Regions from separate parts of the Pseudoalteromonas sp. 68 DY56-GL68 genome, predicted to be linked through region 1. Evidence: predicted binding sites of a transcription regulator. Region 1 holds the regulator's gene; the other holds the start of a gene.
What was found. Region 1 encodes MetJ, which represses methionine synthesis genes. Its sites were predicted from a motif close to TAGACGTCTAGACGTCTA; they were not measured.

Region 1 (7,665 bases):
TTGCAAATGGTGGACACCTTATCACCCCGTATTTTATTACTGAAATACAGGACTCTTCTGGCAATACGATATTTAAAACACAGCCAGAGCTTGCGTGTGACACGCCTGAGCCAGCATCATTTACTAGTTATACAGCCGACAGTGACCAGGTAAATTCAGTACAATCGGATACTGCGCCGCGTTGTGCACCGCGTATCATTTCAAAGCAAAATGCTTTCTTAATTTCACAAGCGATGCATAGCGCAGTTTGGGGTGGCGGTAGTTGGACCCACAAAACGGGCTGGAGTGGTACAGGCTGGCGAGCTCAAGCACTTGAGCGCCGTGATCTTTCGGGTAAAACCGGTACAACCAATGACTCTGTTGATACTTGGTTTAGTGGCTTTAACCGTAACGTGATGACCTCAGTGTGGGTTGGCTTCGATAACCCTGGCAACCCACTCGGCCGTTCAACCTACAATAATAATCTAGATAAATCACAAATATCTGGTGCAGAATCAGGTGCTAAAACGGCTCAACCAGCTTGGGTTGATTTTATGCGTGTCGCGCTCGATGGCATGCCTGAGGCACCTATTGAGTTACCTGAAGGACTGGTGTCTGTTCGTATTGACTTAGCAACGGGCTTGCTTAGTCATAAAAATGATTATACCAGCCGCTTTGAGTACTTTATTAAGGGCACAGCACCTACAAAATATGTACTCGATCAGCCAACGGATATATTCGAAGAAAATCTTTCAACAGAAGAAGAGCTATTTTAGCTAATTGAGTGTAATAAAAAGACCCCCAGTAATTGGAATGTCCAACTGGGGGTCACTTCATTTGACGGCTTTTTTACACGATAAACAAGGTTTATTTTAGGTTGTTTACCAACCAATACAAATCAGAATGAACGCCTGCCGCAGTCACTTCTTTTCCTGCACCAGGGCCTTGGATTACCAAAGCGTTATCGGTATACCACTGTGAGTTAATAACAAAGATATTGTCACCGGGCTTAAGGCTTGCCAGCACATCGTCTTTTGCGACATTAACTAGGCCAACTTCAGCCTTCACTTTACCATTAGTAATGGTAATCGCACCGGTATAGCGAACAAGTTTATTTTCGACTTGTGCTTGTTCAGCTTTTGCCGTCATAAATTCATCAAGTAAATGTTTATTTGCTAAGAAATCTTGCCAGCTACCCGCAGCCAACTCTTCAGGCATTAATGGAGTTAAAGCGATATCATCAAGCTCTAAATCAAGACCGAGATCACGTGCTAAAATAAGCAGCTTACGTTGCATATCTCGACCCGATAAATCTTCACGAGGATCAGGCTCTGTATAACCCATTTGCTGCGCTTGTAGGACTAAATCAGAAAACGGCACGCTGCCATCATAACTGCTGCATAACCACGATAGAGTACCCGAAAAAACGCCTTCAATACGGTTAATTTTATCACCACTGTTTTGCAGATCCGCAAGTGCAAAGTTGATAGGCAAACCTGCACCAACACTGGTGTTATAACGCCATAATAAATTACGCTCAGCTAAATTAGTGCGTAAGTTTTGATACCAACTATTAGCTGCAGTACCAGCATATTTATTAGCACTGATCAGGTGGCAGTTAAGCTCAACAAAATCAGGGTATAAGAGGCTAAACGCTTCACTAGCTGTGATATCTACGATCACTTTGTGCTCATAATCAAGTTCACTAATACGTGTTAGTAGCTCTTCTTTTTCGTAGTTTTGCGCTTCATTTTGCCACTGCTCTTGCCACATCTCAGTGTTTAAACCACTAGCACTAAACAGCATTTGCTTAGAGCGAAGTAAAGCGACCACTTTCACTTCATAGTGCTCTGAAAGGCGTTTTAGCTGCGCTTGTAGTTGTGTCAGGAATACCTCTCCCACATTACCCAGCCCAGCAACAATCACAGCCAACTCTTGGCCTTTATTAATTAACTTGTCGTGTAGTAAGGTCAACACGTCACTATCAATCGCTTGGTCTTTTAAAACTAACACGTAGTTTTCATCTTGCTGTACAAAGCGTGTGTTGATACTTTGCTCTTTTAATAACGCCGTTGTTTGCTCTGCGAGTGAGCTAATATCACTACTTGGCGCTACCACCGCACAACCACTTAAATTTGACTCAACAATATTGGCACGCCCTGCAAGGTAACTTACAACTTGATGTGTACACGAGCCTGGCACTAATAGATACGTATCGCCGGCTTTCACAAAGTGATGCAGGCTATGCTGAATCAACTGGCTCAACTCACCCACTTCGCCACTACTTAATTTATCAACACGAAGTAAGTCAATGTTATCGAGGGTCGTAATAAAACGTTTAGCTTTACTGTACCCCTCTTTTACAACCTCTGTTGGGCTTGCCTCACAGTCAAAGCTGCTTCTTACAACGAGTTTAATGTCGCTACCTTTTAGCGGCGACAATGTCTTAGCATGCAATACAGGGTTACCTAAGCGGGCTAATAAATTCGCTTGTTCACGGCATACCTTGTTATATTTAACAGCATTTTTAACTTTGCGAGGATCTGTACTAAATACACCTTGTGTATCAGTCCAAATTGATACCTGCTTTGCAAAGGTATAACTAGCCAGTAATGTGGCACTGTAGTCACTGCCATTTCGCCCTAGCGTTACGGTATTGCCTTGGCAATCAGCGGCAATGAAGCCTGTTACAACATTGATCTGGTTTTGGCTGATTAACTCACTGCAACTTTGCTGGTTTTTTTGATGTAACAATTGACCATCATGCAAAGTAAAGAGTTGTCTTGCATCAACATCTTTAGATTCTAAACCGAGTTGATTTAAATAAGCTGCAAGTAACCGAGCAGACCAAACTTCACCATGAGCAAGTAAAGGTGCTTCTTGTAATTGTTGCTGGGCAATTAACTCTGTCAGTGATGCTAATTCATCTTTTAGTTTAGCTAATGCATGCTGCTTACTCTGCGACACTAATAGCTGCTCGATTAGTGCACGCTGATTATTATCAATAAGCAATAAAATATCACTCACAGCTTGATTATCATTTTGTTGATAGCTCTGCCAGAGCTTTACAAGTGTGTCTGTCGTTTTCCCAGAGGCTGATACAACAACACAATCGCCTTGCTCAGTGTTCGCCAACACAATGTTCGCAACTGCTTGATACCGCTCGGCCGAGCTTAGGCTCGAACCACCAAATTTATGAACAATATTAACCATTTCTTCTACCACAATGCCGTATGTGCAGGCGTTAACTTAAACGATGTATTTTGCTGACTAGTTGACTGTACTTGAGCGCCTTTAGGTTGGCTCGCTTGTAAGCCTTCGCCAGGCTTAACTTGATTGAAAACACGTTCAAGATCAGCAATTAAGTCGTTAATATCTTCAATACCGACAGAAATACGAATGAGTGTATCGCCCACACCTGCCTCAAGGCGTGCTTTAGGTTCCATGCCAGCATGAGTCATTGTTACGGGATGACAAATAAGACTCTCAACTCCACCTAATGACTCTGCAAGACTAAACTCTTTTAAGCTTGTTAAAAACGCAGCAGCGTCGTCAATATCACCTTTAATATCAAAGCTCACCATGCCACCAAAGCCACGTTGCTGCGCTTTAGCGAGCTCATGCTGAGGGTGAGAAGCAAGACCTGGGTAATAAACCTGACTAACAAAAGGCGAATTTTCTAAATACTGAGCGATTGCAAACGCATTTTCTTGATGTTGTTTTAAACGCACATTTAATGTTCGTAAACCACGAAGGGTTAAATAACTGTCAAATGGTGCTCCTGTGATACCGATGTTATTTGCCCACCAAGCGAGTTCATCACCAAGCTCTTGTGTTGCAGCAATCACTGCACCACCCACTACATCGGAGTGACCATTTATATACTTAGTTGTTGAATGTACGACGATATCTACACCAAACTGAATTGGATTTTGTAGTGCTGGTGATAAGAACGTATTATCTGCAGCAACTAAGGCTCCACATTGCTTAGCAACCGAAGTGATTGCTTTTATATCAGTTAAACGCAAAATTGGATTACTGGGTGTCTCTATCCAGATAAGCTTTGGTTTGATTGCTAAAATTTCTTGGTGATTCTCAGCTTTAGTTAAATCCAAAACTTTTAGTTTTAATAAACCACGTTTTTCTAATGACGTGAACAAACGGTAACTACCGCCATAACAGTCATGTGGGATCACTAACGTGTCGTCACTGTTTAATAGCTGCGTCGCTAAATGCACAGCTGACATACCTGTTGCAGTAATAATACCTTTTGCACCACCTTCAAGTTCAGCCAATGTTTCAGCTAAGATATCTCGATTTGGATTACCACTGCGTCCGTAGTCATATTGACGTTTAGTATCAAAATCAGCAAATGAATAGGTGGTTGATAAATAGATAGGTGGAACGACAGCACCATGATGTTTATCAGCTTCGATACCATGACGAACAGCTATCGTCGCTTTATTTTTTTCACTCATTTCATCACCTACTCATTGATTGGATGTTTAGACGTCTAAAAGGTTAGATGATCAATTATAAGAAGTCAAAGCATTTGTGACTTACACATGGAAGTTTATACATTTACACTACTAGATGGCTAAATAACTAGTATTTGACTATCTTTTTTAAAGAGATAAAATTTCCGCATCTTTGCGCTGTGAAAAAGGCGTAAGCTACTTATAACCGAGGCAACGAAATAACTTATGGCTAAATGGAACGGTGAATACATTCACCCATACGCAGAACACGGTAAAAAATCAGAACAAGTTAAAAAAATTACCGTATCAATTCCGCTCAATGTACTAAAAGTATTAACAGATGAACGCACACGTCGTCAGATCAATAATCTGAGACACGCGACAAACAGTGAACTTCTATGCGAAGCCTTTTTACATGCTTTTACAGGTCAGCCATTACCAAATGATGACGACTTACGCAAAGACAACCCTGAAAAAGTCCCTGAAGAAGTTAAAAAGATCATGCTAGAAATGGGATTAGATATCCCTGTACTTGATTCTGAATAAGCCATCGGATAAACGCCGATTCATAAGCATAAAAAACTCAGCAAAGGCTGAGTTTTTTATTCGCGTTAAACTAGTTCGCTTAATTAAACTTAACGCATGTAATCTTCTGGCATTTCAATTTGCGCAACGCCCGATTCAACTGCCGCTTCTGCAACAGCACGTGCGATACGTGGTAATAAACGCGGGTCCATTGGCTTAGGAATAATGTACTCGGCACCAAACTCAAGTGATTCAACGCCAGCCGCTTTTAATACTTCGCTTGGTACTGGCTCTTTGGCAATACCACGAATAGCATGTACAGCTGCAATTTTCATTTCATCATTAATTGCCGTTGCACGCACATCAAGCGCACCGCGGAAAATAAACGGGAAACAAAGCACGTTATTTACTTGGTTAGGAAAATCTGAACGACCCGTTGCCATAATTAAATCATTGCGCGCACTGTGTGCAACTTCTGGAGCAATCTCAGGGTCTGGGTTTGAACACGCAAACACAACTGGTTTGTCTGCCATTAGCTTTAAGTCATCCGCCGTCAATAGATCTGGCCCAGATACACCTACAAAGACATCCGCATCAGCAATAACGTCTTGTAATGTACGTTTATCAGTGTTGTTAGCAAATAACTGCTTATATTCGTTTAAATCATCGCGGCGAGTATGGATCACACCTTTACGGTCAAGCATATAGATATGCTCACGTAATGCACCACACTTAATTAACAGCTCCATACAAGCAACAGCAGCTGCACCTGCACCTAAACATACGATAATGGCATCTTCGATATCTTTGCCTTGTACTTCAAGGGCATTAAGCATACCGGCAGCAGTAACAATAGCTGTACCATGTTGGTCATCGTGGAAAACTGGAATATCGCAGCGCTCGATAAGCGCTTTTTCAATTTCAAAACACTCTGGTGCTTTAATATCTTCTAGGTTGATGCCGCCAAACGTATCAGCGATGTTTGCAACCGTATTGATGAAATCTTCTGTAGTGCGATGTTTTACTTCAATATCAATTGAATCAAGGCCGGCAAAACGTTTGAATAGTAAGGCTTTACCTTCCATAACAGGTTTTGATGCAAGAGGGCCTAGGTTACCTAAACCTAAAATTGCGGTACCGTTTGAAATCACCGCAACCATGTTACCTTTACCAGTATATTTGTAAGCATTTGCTGGGTCAGCAGCGATTTCACGAACCGGTTCAGCCACACCTGGGCTATAAGCTAAAGCGAGATCGTTAACCGTTTCGGCCGGCTTGGTTAATTCAACACTAATTTTACCTGGAACGGGGTGAGCGTGGTAATGTAATGCTTGTTCACGGAAATCTGACATAACGCGATAGTATCCTGCAAAAAAGTTAAAAAGTGAGAGAGCTTGCATCAGTACGATACCTGTAATGTATAAAAATTCCAAGTATTATCAGGTCTATCCTGTTATATGCTATATCGCTTAATTTTAAAGGATTTACCCACAACTTCTGTGCATAGTTGCGATTAATCAGACATAAAAATCCACCTATTTATGACCTTTTAAGCACCTGTTTTTGTATTTTATATGCACGAACACTGCAAATAGCCGAAATTAGTTCCAAACAACCATTTCGACGACATTACCAGCATTTACTTACAAAGTTATTTAAATTTATTACTTTTTATAACTTTTAGAATCATTTATACATCTAAGAATATAGCGAAGGGATTGCACTTTGTCTGCAAAATTAGCGACATAATGAGCATAACAAGCAAAAATAGTTATATAGGAAGTGAGTGAAAATTGCAGGTTCAGCATAACGTCTAACATCATGCTTTATAAATATCAGGTATAAAAAAAGCACCCTAAGGTGCTTTTTTTAACAAAACAGCAGATATTACTTCTTGCTGCTAAGTGCACCGAAGCGCTTGTTGAAACGATCAACACGGCCGCCAGTGTCTAAAATCTTTTGCTTACCAGTGTAAAACGGGTGACACTCAGAACATACGTCTAAGTGGATGTCTTTACATAAAGTAGAGCTAGTTTCGAATTTGTTACCACATGAACAAGTTGCAGTGATAGCTTCGTACTTAGGGTGAATACCTTCTTTCATAGGGAACCTCTAGTTAAGGCCGCATCGCTCTCCAAACCCGTAGTCTGGCACCATACGTCGTTAATACAATTAATAGGCCGCGTATTTTATAGGCCAATACGCTCTGCGACAAGCTTTAAATGCATCTTTCGCTAAAAAAATAAACAGACGGCGCTTGGTTTAGCATTTGTTGGTAGGTTTTTACGACTATTTTTAGTACATTATCTGTCTGTTCTTGTTTTCGTTGAGCCACCATGCACTTTGTAGAAGTTGCCATAAAAGTCCCTTTACCGCGTACCTTCGATTATAAAGTTGAACCGCTGTTGCATAACACTGAATTACAGCCGGGCATGCGTGTTCTTGTGCCATTCGGTCCACAAAAAAAAGTAGCAGTCATACTTGCCACGAAAACAAGTACTGATATCCCTAAAGAGAAGATAAAAGCCATCATAGAGGTGATTGACGAAGCCCCTATTTTATCCAAACGTCATTTAGAGCTATTAAAGTTTACAGCTCGCTACTACTGCTATCCTTTGGGTGAGACCATACATACCGCACTGCCCGCAGCATTAAGGCAAGGTGAATGCCCTGATAAAACCAG
Region 2 (7,665 bases), on a different contig from region 1:
TCAGCGCTATCATTATCGTAATGGTGGTTGGTTTGTCGGTGTGGATCATCTACGAATCGAACGCCATGATGATGTACTAATAACAATTACTTTGTAATTGATTAAAGAGTTTACGAAAGGAGCTGGTTAGTTTGAGGTTGTGTCTCCAGTTCTTACAGTCTGTTATTAGCTAGTTTCTTTCGTAATTTTGCGTTTGTGCGAAATATTAGAGGAGTCGAGGAAGTGTTTCGACGTTATTTAAATGTCACTAAACCTGGCATTATCATGGGCAACTTAATCTCCGTCGCGGGAGGATTCTTGCTAGCCTCTCGTGGTGATGTTGACCCATGGTTAATGATCGCGACCTTGCTAGGGTTATCTTTAGTCGTAGCATCTGGATGCGCAATCAATAATGTCATTGATCGTGATATTGATGTTGCTATGGCGCGCACTCGCAAACGCGTCACAGTCACTGGCGAAATGTCAGCAAAGGCGGCTATGACACATGGCATCGTGCTTGGTGTTTTTGGTTTCTCATTATTAGCAGTGTATACCAACGTAGTGGCACTCTTATTTGCTACGTTTGGTTACGTCATTTACGTCGGTGTGTACAGCTTATATATGAAACGTCGTTCTGTGTACGGCACCTTTGTAGGAAGTTTATCGGGCGCAGTTCCACCTGTGGTGGGCTATTGTGCGGTAACTGGGCAGTTTGATGCTGGTGCTGTGATTTTATTGGTAATGTTCAGTTTATGGCAAATGCCTCATTCATATGCAATTGCAATCTTTCGTTATAACGACTACCAAGCGGCCAGAATTCCTGTGCTACCTGTAGCGCAAGGGATCGAGAAGGCAAAGCATCACATTGTTTTATATATCGCCGTGTATGCGTTGGTTGTGATGTTATTAACCATTAGTGGTTATACAGGTTTAGCTTTTATGGCTGTGGCTTGTACAACGAGTTTTTGGTGGTTGCTAATGGCGCTTCGTGGCTATCGTCGCAATATTGATGTAAGCGGCTGGGCGCGCCAAGTGTTTGCTTTTTCGATAGTAAATATTACGGTTTTGAGTATAGCGATGGCTTTAGATTACCATTCGGTAGCTCCACAGCTACTTGTTTTAACTTAGAAAAAAGTTGCTAACATATCCCAATGTTACAGTAGCAAAGGCCCGGTTTTTTCTCCACCGGGCCTTTTTTCGTTATTTGTTTTAAAAACGTGCAGCTTGCTCTACTACTATGCCATGACGCGCGGCAAGACGACGGTGATCTTTATCATAACCACCACCAATTACGGTTGCGACAGGTACATTGCGCTCTAGGCAACGCTTAAGGACTAAATGATCGCGTTGCTCTATCCCTTGCCAGCTTATATCAAGTTTTCCTAAGCCATCCTCTTGCCATACATCAACACCTGCATCATAAAGCACTAAATCCGGGTTAAGGGTGTTTAATAAATAACTCAGCGTATCGTCAACAACGCCTAAGTATTCACTATCCGCCACATTGGGTGCTAATCCTATGTCTAAATCGCTGGCTGATTTTCTAAACGGAAAATTCTTTTCGCAGTGGATAGAGCAGGTATAGGCATAGGGCTGATGCGCGAGCATTGCTGCGGTACCATCACCTTGATGAACGTCTAAATCAAAAATAAGTATATTGGTGACTTCACCACTTTTTATTAGGGTTTCGCTGGTAAACGCTAAGTCGTTCACCATGCAGTAGCCGGATCCAAAATCAGTATGAGCATGGTGGGTGCCTCCTGCTAGATGGCATGCTATACCATGCTTCAAGGCAAGACGCGCCGTTTGCAAGGTGCCAAGTGGGGCGGTAAAAGTACGCGCCATGAGTTGCTCAGACCAAGGCAGGCCGATACGGCGCATTGCTTTTTCGTCAAGGCGGTTATGCCAAAGGTCATAAATATAATTATCGCAATGTACTAGTTCGAGTGGTTCTGGCGTGCCTAACTTTGGTTGGACTAAATTACTATTAATAAGACCAAGGCTTTTTACATGTTCATATAAGTATGCAAATTTGCTCATTACAAAGCGATGCTTCGGATCGAAGTTAAATGAGTAATTAGGATGATAGACGATAGGTAAATGTGGATTTAAATTCATCGAATACAGCACAGCCAGTTTTTAACTATGGTAATAAAGTTACCGTTAATAGTCTATTCGGGTGTATGTATTAGCATAGTTAGCTCTCGGTGTAATAGGTCATCGTCTCCTAGGTTTAGCTCTACTAACCGCTTTAAGTGAGTGATGCTATCAATATCGATATGGACACAGTGTAAGCCTAAATGAAACGGCTCAATATGCCTGATTTCAACAGACATATTAATAGTGATTTGGCTTTCTGGCAGCGAGAAAGTAAGTTCTGCCAGCGCATTTTTATCAGCCAAGAGCTTATCAGGAAGGCTTATCAGTGCCCCATTTAAAGATATATCGAGTAATTCACAATTGTATGTGTGTTCATTCATAACCAATGTTGCTGGTGTAGAAAACAAGATACGCGAATACTTACGGCGATTTTTCATAATAACCCTTAGCGATGCTTAAGCTTAGAGTATAGTCAATCACTCACGAGTTTGGCGGCATTGTCATGAAGTTTTTTATCGTCAGGGTCTGATGTGGTGGTTAGCCAAATAACTTGGCCTTGTTTATTGATAAAAAGTGTTGTGGGTGTTCCTTTTACGCCAAGCTGTTGCGCAATTAGATCTGCCTTTATTGCTGTTTTAAAATGATGCCCTCTGTTTATTAAAGATTGCTGAGGTGCTGCATCATCGTCTTCACGAAAGCTAACACCTATCACGCGAAGGCCGTGACGTTTATATTGTTGATGAATTTTCTCAAGCCCAGGTTGAAGCTTTTTACAGTATGGGCACCACGTTGCCCAAAAGTGAAGAATATAAGGCGTGCCAAGTAATTCAGCCGTTTTAAGCTGGCTCCCATCAGCCATTTCAAGCGTGAGAGGAGGAAGTTGTATGGGGTTTTCAAGCTCAGATGCAAAGGTGCTATTTATAAAGCATGAAAACAGTAGAATAAGTGCTAGCAAGTGTTTCATGAGATTAGTTCTTTTTTAAAGTTGGTACTTTAATAAGAACTAAATGCAAACATTTTTCTTTCAAAATAAAAAGCCCTGCGTGTGCAGGGCTCTGATAATGATAGCTTAAGTATCAATTAACCTATTTTTTTGTATTTAATACGCTTAGGTTGCGCCGCTTCTGCGCCTAAGGTTTTCTTCAACCACTCTTCATATTCTGTGTAGTTACCATCAAAGAAGTTAATTTGGCCTTCGTCACGGTAATCAAGAATATGTGTAGCAATACGGTCAAGGAACCAACGGTCATGCGAGATACACATTACACAGCCAGGGAACTCTAAAATAGCGTTCTCAAGTGCACGTAGTGTTTCAACGTCTAGGTCATTGGTTGGCTCATCCAGTAGTAATACGTTACCACCTGCTTTTAATAGCTTAGCTAGGTGTAAGCGGTTGCGCTCACCACCTGATAAGTCTTTCACGAATTTTTGTTGGTCGTTACCTTTGAAGTTAAAGCGGCCAACATAGGCACGGCTTGGGAATTCAAAGTTACCAATTTTTAATACGTCTTGGCCGTTAGAGATTTCTTGGAAAACAGTGTTGCTTTCGTCCATGTCGCCACGGAACTGATCAACCGTTGCAAGCTCAACTGTGTCACCAACAATGATCTCACCGCTATCAGGCGTTTCTTCACCACTTAGCATTTTGAATAGCGTTGATTTACCCGCACCATTGGCACCGATGATACCAACGATAGCGCCTTTAGGCATTGCAAAGTTTAAGTCATCGATTAATACGCGATCGCCAAAGCTCTTCTTCAGGCCTTTCACTTCGATAACTTGGTCACCTAAGCGTGGACCCGGTGGAATGAATAGTTCATTCGTTTCGTTACGCTTTTGGTAATCGTTTTGCTGAAGCTCAGAGAACTGTGCCATACGTGCTTTAGACTTAGCTTGACGGCCTTTCGGGTTTGAACGAACCCATTCAAGTTCTTGTGCGATTGATTTTTGACGTGCTTTTTCAGATTTCTGTTCTTGTTGTAAACGTAAATCTTTTTGCTCAAGCCACGATGAGTAGTTACCTTCCCAAGGAATACCTTCACCACGGTCAAGCTCTAAAATCCAACCTGCTACGTTATCTAAGAAGTAACGGTCGTGGGTTACAGCAACCACTGTACCTTCGTAGTCGTGTAAGAAGCGTTCTAACCAAGCAACTGACTCAGCGTCTAAGTGGTTAGTCGGTTCGTCAAGAATAAGCATATCTGGTTTTTCAAGTAGTAAACGGCAGATCGCAACTCGGCGACGCTCACCACCCGAAAGGTGTTCAATTTTTGCATCCCAAGGTGGTAGGCGTAATGCATCAGCTGCACGCTCTAACACGTTGTCGATATTGTGACCATCGTGTGCTTGGATGATAGCTTCAAGTTCGCCTTGCTCTTTCGCAAGTGCATCGAAGTCAGCACCGTCCATTGCATACTCGTTGTATACTTCATCTAGGCGATTTAATGCATTTTTAACTTCGCTTACCGCTTCTTCTACTGTTTCGCGAACTGTTTTGTTCTCGTCTAGCTGCGGTTCTTGCGGTAAGTAACCGATTTTAGTGCCTGGTTGAGGGCGAGCTTCACCTTCAAAGTCTTGGTCAACACCGGCCATAATGCGCAGTAACGTTGATTTACCTGCACCGTTTAGACCTAGTACACCAATTTTTGCGCCTGGGAAAAAGTGTAAAGAAATATCTTTTAAGATAGTGCGCTTAGGTGGCACAACCTTAGAAACTCGACTCATCGAGAATATAAACTTATCTGGTAACACCATGAAAGGAGCCTTCAATTTATAGGAAAAATTAACAGCGTATATTGTAGAGGCTCTGTCGCGTATACGTCAACGAAACAGGCTTTTATGGGCTTTGCTTTCAAACAATTAAAACTCATTTGGACATCTAAACATCTAGAGGTTGAAATTTCTAACTATCCGTTCATAATTAGCAGTCAGATAAGTATGCTCGGAGCCAGCTATGCCCATTACAGTAAAAGATGAATTGCCTGCCATTGCAAAGTTACGTCAAGAAAACGTGTTTGTAATGCCAAAAAGTCGTGCTAAAACGCAAGAAATCCGCCCAATGCGTTTGGCCATCTTAAACTTAATGCCAAACAAAGTTGAAACCGAAGTGCAGTTTATTCGCTTGTTAGCAAACTCACCGCTGCAAGTTAATGTTGAGCTGTTGCGCTTAGATACCCATCGCACCAGCAGTAACTCTGAACAGCACATGGATACGTTTTATCGTTATTTTTCAGAAGTGAAAGATAATAACTACGATGCCATGATTATCACGGGGGCGCCGCTTGCTCATTTAGAGTATGACGAAGTTGCTTACTGGGACGAACTAAAAGTTATTTTAGATTGGGCAGAGCAGCATGTTACGTCTACGCTGTTTTCGTGTTGGGCGGCCCATGCGGGTCTATATCATCACTATGGCCTTAAGCGCGAACTTAAACCAAATAAATTAAGCGGCGTATTTACCCATAAAAGTTATTTTGACCATGCAGCACTCACTCGTGGTTTTGATGATACCTTTTTAGTGCCACACTCTCGCTATGGTCATATTGATATCGACAAGATCACTGCCTGCGACGAGCTCGTAGTGTTAGCTGGTTCTGAGCGAGTAGGTGCCTACTTAATTAAAAATAAATCAGGCAGCCAAGTGTATATTACTGGCCATCCAGAGTACGATGCACATACCCTTAAAGGGGAGTATTTGCGTGACCAAGAAAAATCAGCGGATGCACCTAAGCCAGAAAATTACTTCCCTGACGATAACCCAGACAACGAACCGTCGAAAACGTGGCAAAGTCATGCCTTTTTATTGTTTTCGAATTGGTTAAACTATTATGTGTACCAAACTACACCGTATGATATTAACTTAGTTAGCCAAGACGTAAGGACTAACAACTATGCCGAGTAATGCAGTGAATAAACGCGAACAATTAACCGAGGCGTTAAAACAGCGAATTTTAATCCTCGATGGCGCGATGGGCACCATGATCCAAGAATATAAATTAGAAGAACAGGATTATCGCGGTGAGCGCTTTAAAGACTGGCATGTACTTATTAAAGGCAATAACGATTTATTAAGTCTAACTCAGCCAAAAATCATTGCTGATATTCACCGTGCTTACTTAGAAGCCGGTGCCGATATCATAGAAACAAATACCTTTAATGCCACGACCATTTCGATGGAAGATTACGATATGGCGAGCCTTAGCCGCGAAATCAACCTCGAATCAGCGAAACTTGCACGCAGCGTCTGTGATGAGTTTGAGGCAAACGATCCAAGTAAGCCGCGTTATGTAGCTGGTGTGCTTGGGCCAACATCAAAAACCTGCTCTATCTCTCCAGATGTAAATGACCCTGGTTATCGCAATATCAACTTTGATAAGCTGGTGGCTGCCTATGTTGAGTCAACACTGGCATTAATGGAAGGTGGTGCTGACCTTATTTTAATAGAAACCATCTTTGATACGCTTAATGCAAAAGCGGCTTCGTTTGCCGTAGAGGAAGCATTCGAGCAAGCTGGTCGTAGTTTGCCTGTGATGATCTCAGGCACCATTACCGATGCCTCTGGTCGTACTTTATCAGGACAAACAACCGAAGCATTTTATAACTCAATTCGCCATATTAAACCGCTCTCAATCGGCCTTAACTGCGCCCTTGGCCCAGACTTACTACGCCAGTATGTTGAAGAGTTATCGCGAGTTTGTGAAACCTTTACCTCGGTGCACCCAAATGCTGGTTTACCGAACGAGTTTGGCGAATATGATTTAGAAGCCCCTGAAATGGCAAAAGAAATTATTGATTGGGGCAAGTCTGGCTTTATCAATATTGTAGGTGGTTGTTGCGGCACCACACCGGCTCATATTAAGGCGTTTGCGAAAGGCCTTGAAGGTGTTAAACCTCGCCAATTACCTGAGCTTGAAGTGCGTATGCGCTTATCGGGCCTTGAAGCGTGTAACTTAAACTAGGAAACCGACATGACTGACCAAATTGCTGTATTTACTAACGTCGGTGAGCGTACCAATGTAACAGGCTCGGCTAAGTTTAAGCGCTTGATCATGGAAGAAGATTACGAGACCGCTCTCGATGTTGCCCGTGAACAAGTTGAAAATGGCGCGCAAGTAATTGATATCAACATGGATGAAGCCATGTTGGACTCAAAAGCGGCGATGGTAAAGTTTTTAAACTTAATTGCCTCAGAGCCTGATATCTCAAAAGTACCTATCATGGTCGACTCATCGAAATGGGACGTGATTGAAGCGGGCTTAAAATGTATTCAAGGCAAAGCCATTGTTAACTCAATTTCACTTAAAGAAGGTGAAGAGCCATTCATCCGCCAAGCTAAGCTAATTAAGCGCTTTGGTGCTGCTGCGGTTGTAATGGCGTTTGATGAAACTGGGCAAGCAGAAACTGCTGATCGTAAGTTCGAGATTTGTCAGCGTAGTTACAAAATACTCGTTGATGATATTGGCTTTCCGCCAGAAGACATTATTTTTGACCCGAACATTTTTGCCGTAGCAACGGGTATTGAAGAGCACGATAACTACGCTGTTGAGTTTATTGAAGGTACGCGTCGAATTAAGCAAGGCTTACCGC

Region 2: a site for MetJ is predicted at 4,951-4,968, ahead of metA (homoserine O-succinyltransferase). Genes of this name have one in related genera too.

What each region holds. Positions count from the first base shown of each region.
Region 1 is NZ_JAOCZL010000022.1:157,904-165,568, forward strand. Features, by position in the region: gene NYF15_RS17890 (PBP1A family penicillin-binding protein) at 1-755, shown strand, start outside; gene metL (bifunctional aspartate kinase/homoserine dehydrogenase II) at 847-3,192, opposite strand; gene metB (cystathionine gamma-synthase) at 3,198-4,457, opposite strand; gene metJ (met regulon transcriptional regulator MetJ) at 4,683-5,003, shown strand; gene NYF15_RS17910 (malic enzyme-like NAD(P)-binding protein) at 5,093-6,334, opposite strand; gene rpmE (50S ribosomal protein L31) at 6,870-7,085, opposite strand; gene priA (primosomal protein N') at 7,319-7,665, shown strand, end outside.
Region 2 is NZ_JAOCZL010000018.1:584,646-592,310, reverse strand. Features, by position in the region: gene cyoD (cytochrome o ubiquinol oxidase subunit IV) at 1-80, shown strand, start outside; gene cyoE (heme o synthase) at 223-1,107, shown strand; gene NYF15_RS11095 (histone deacetylase) at 1,189-2,097, opposite strand; gene NYF15_RS11090 (PilZ domain-containing protein) at 2,151-2,516, opposite strand; gene NYF15_RS11085 (TlpA disulfide reductase family protein) at 2,552-3,043, opposite strand; gene ettA (energy-dependent translational throttle protein EttA) at 3,160-4,833, opposite strand; gene metA (homoserine O-succinyltransferase) at 5,033-5,980, shown strand; gene NYF15_RS11070 (homocysteine S-methyltransferase family protein) at 5,970-7,037, shown strand; gene metH (methionine synthase) at 7,047-7,665, shown strand, end outside.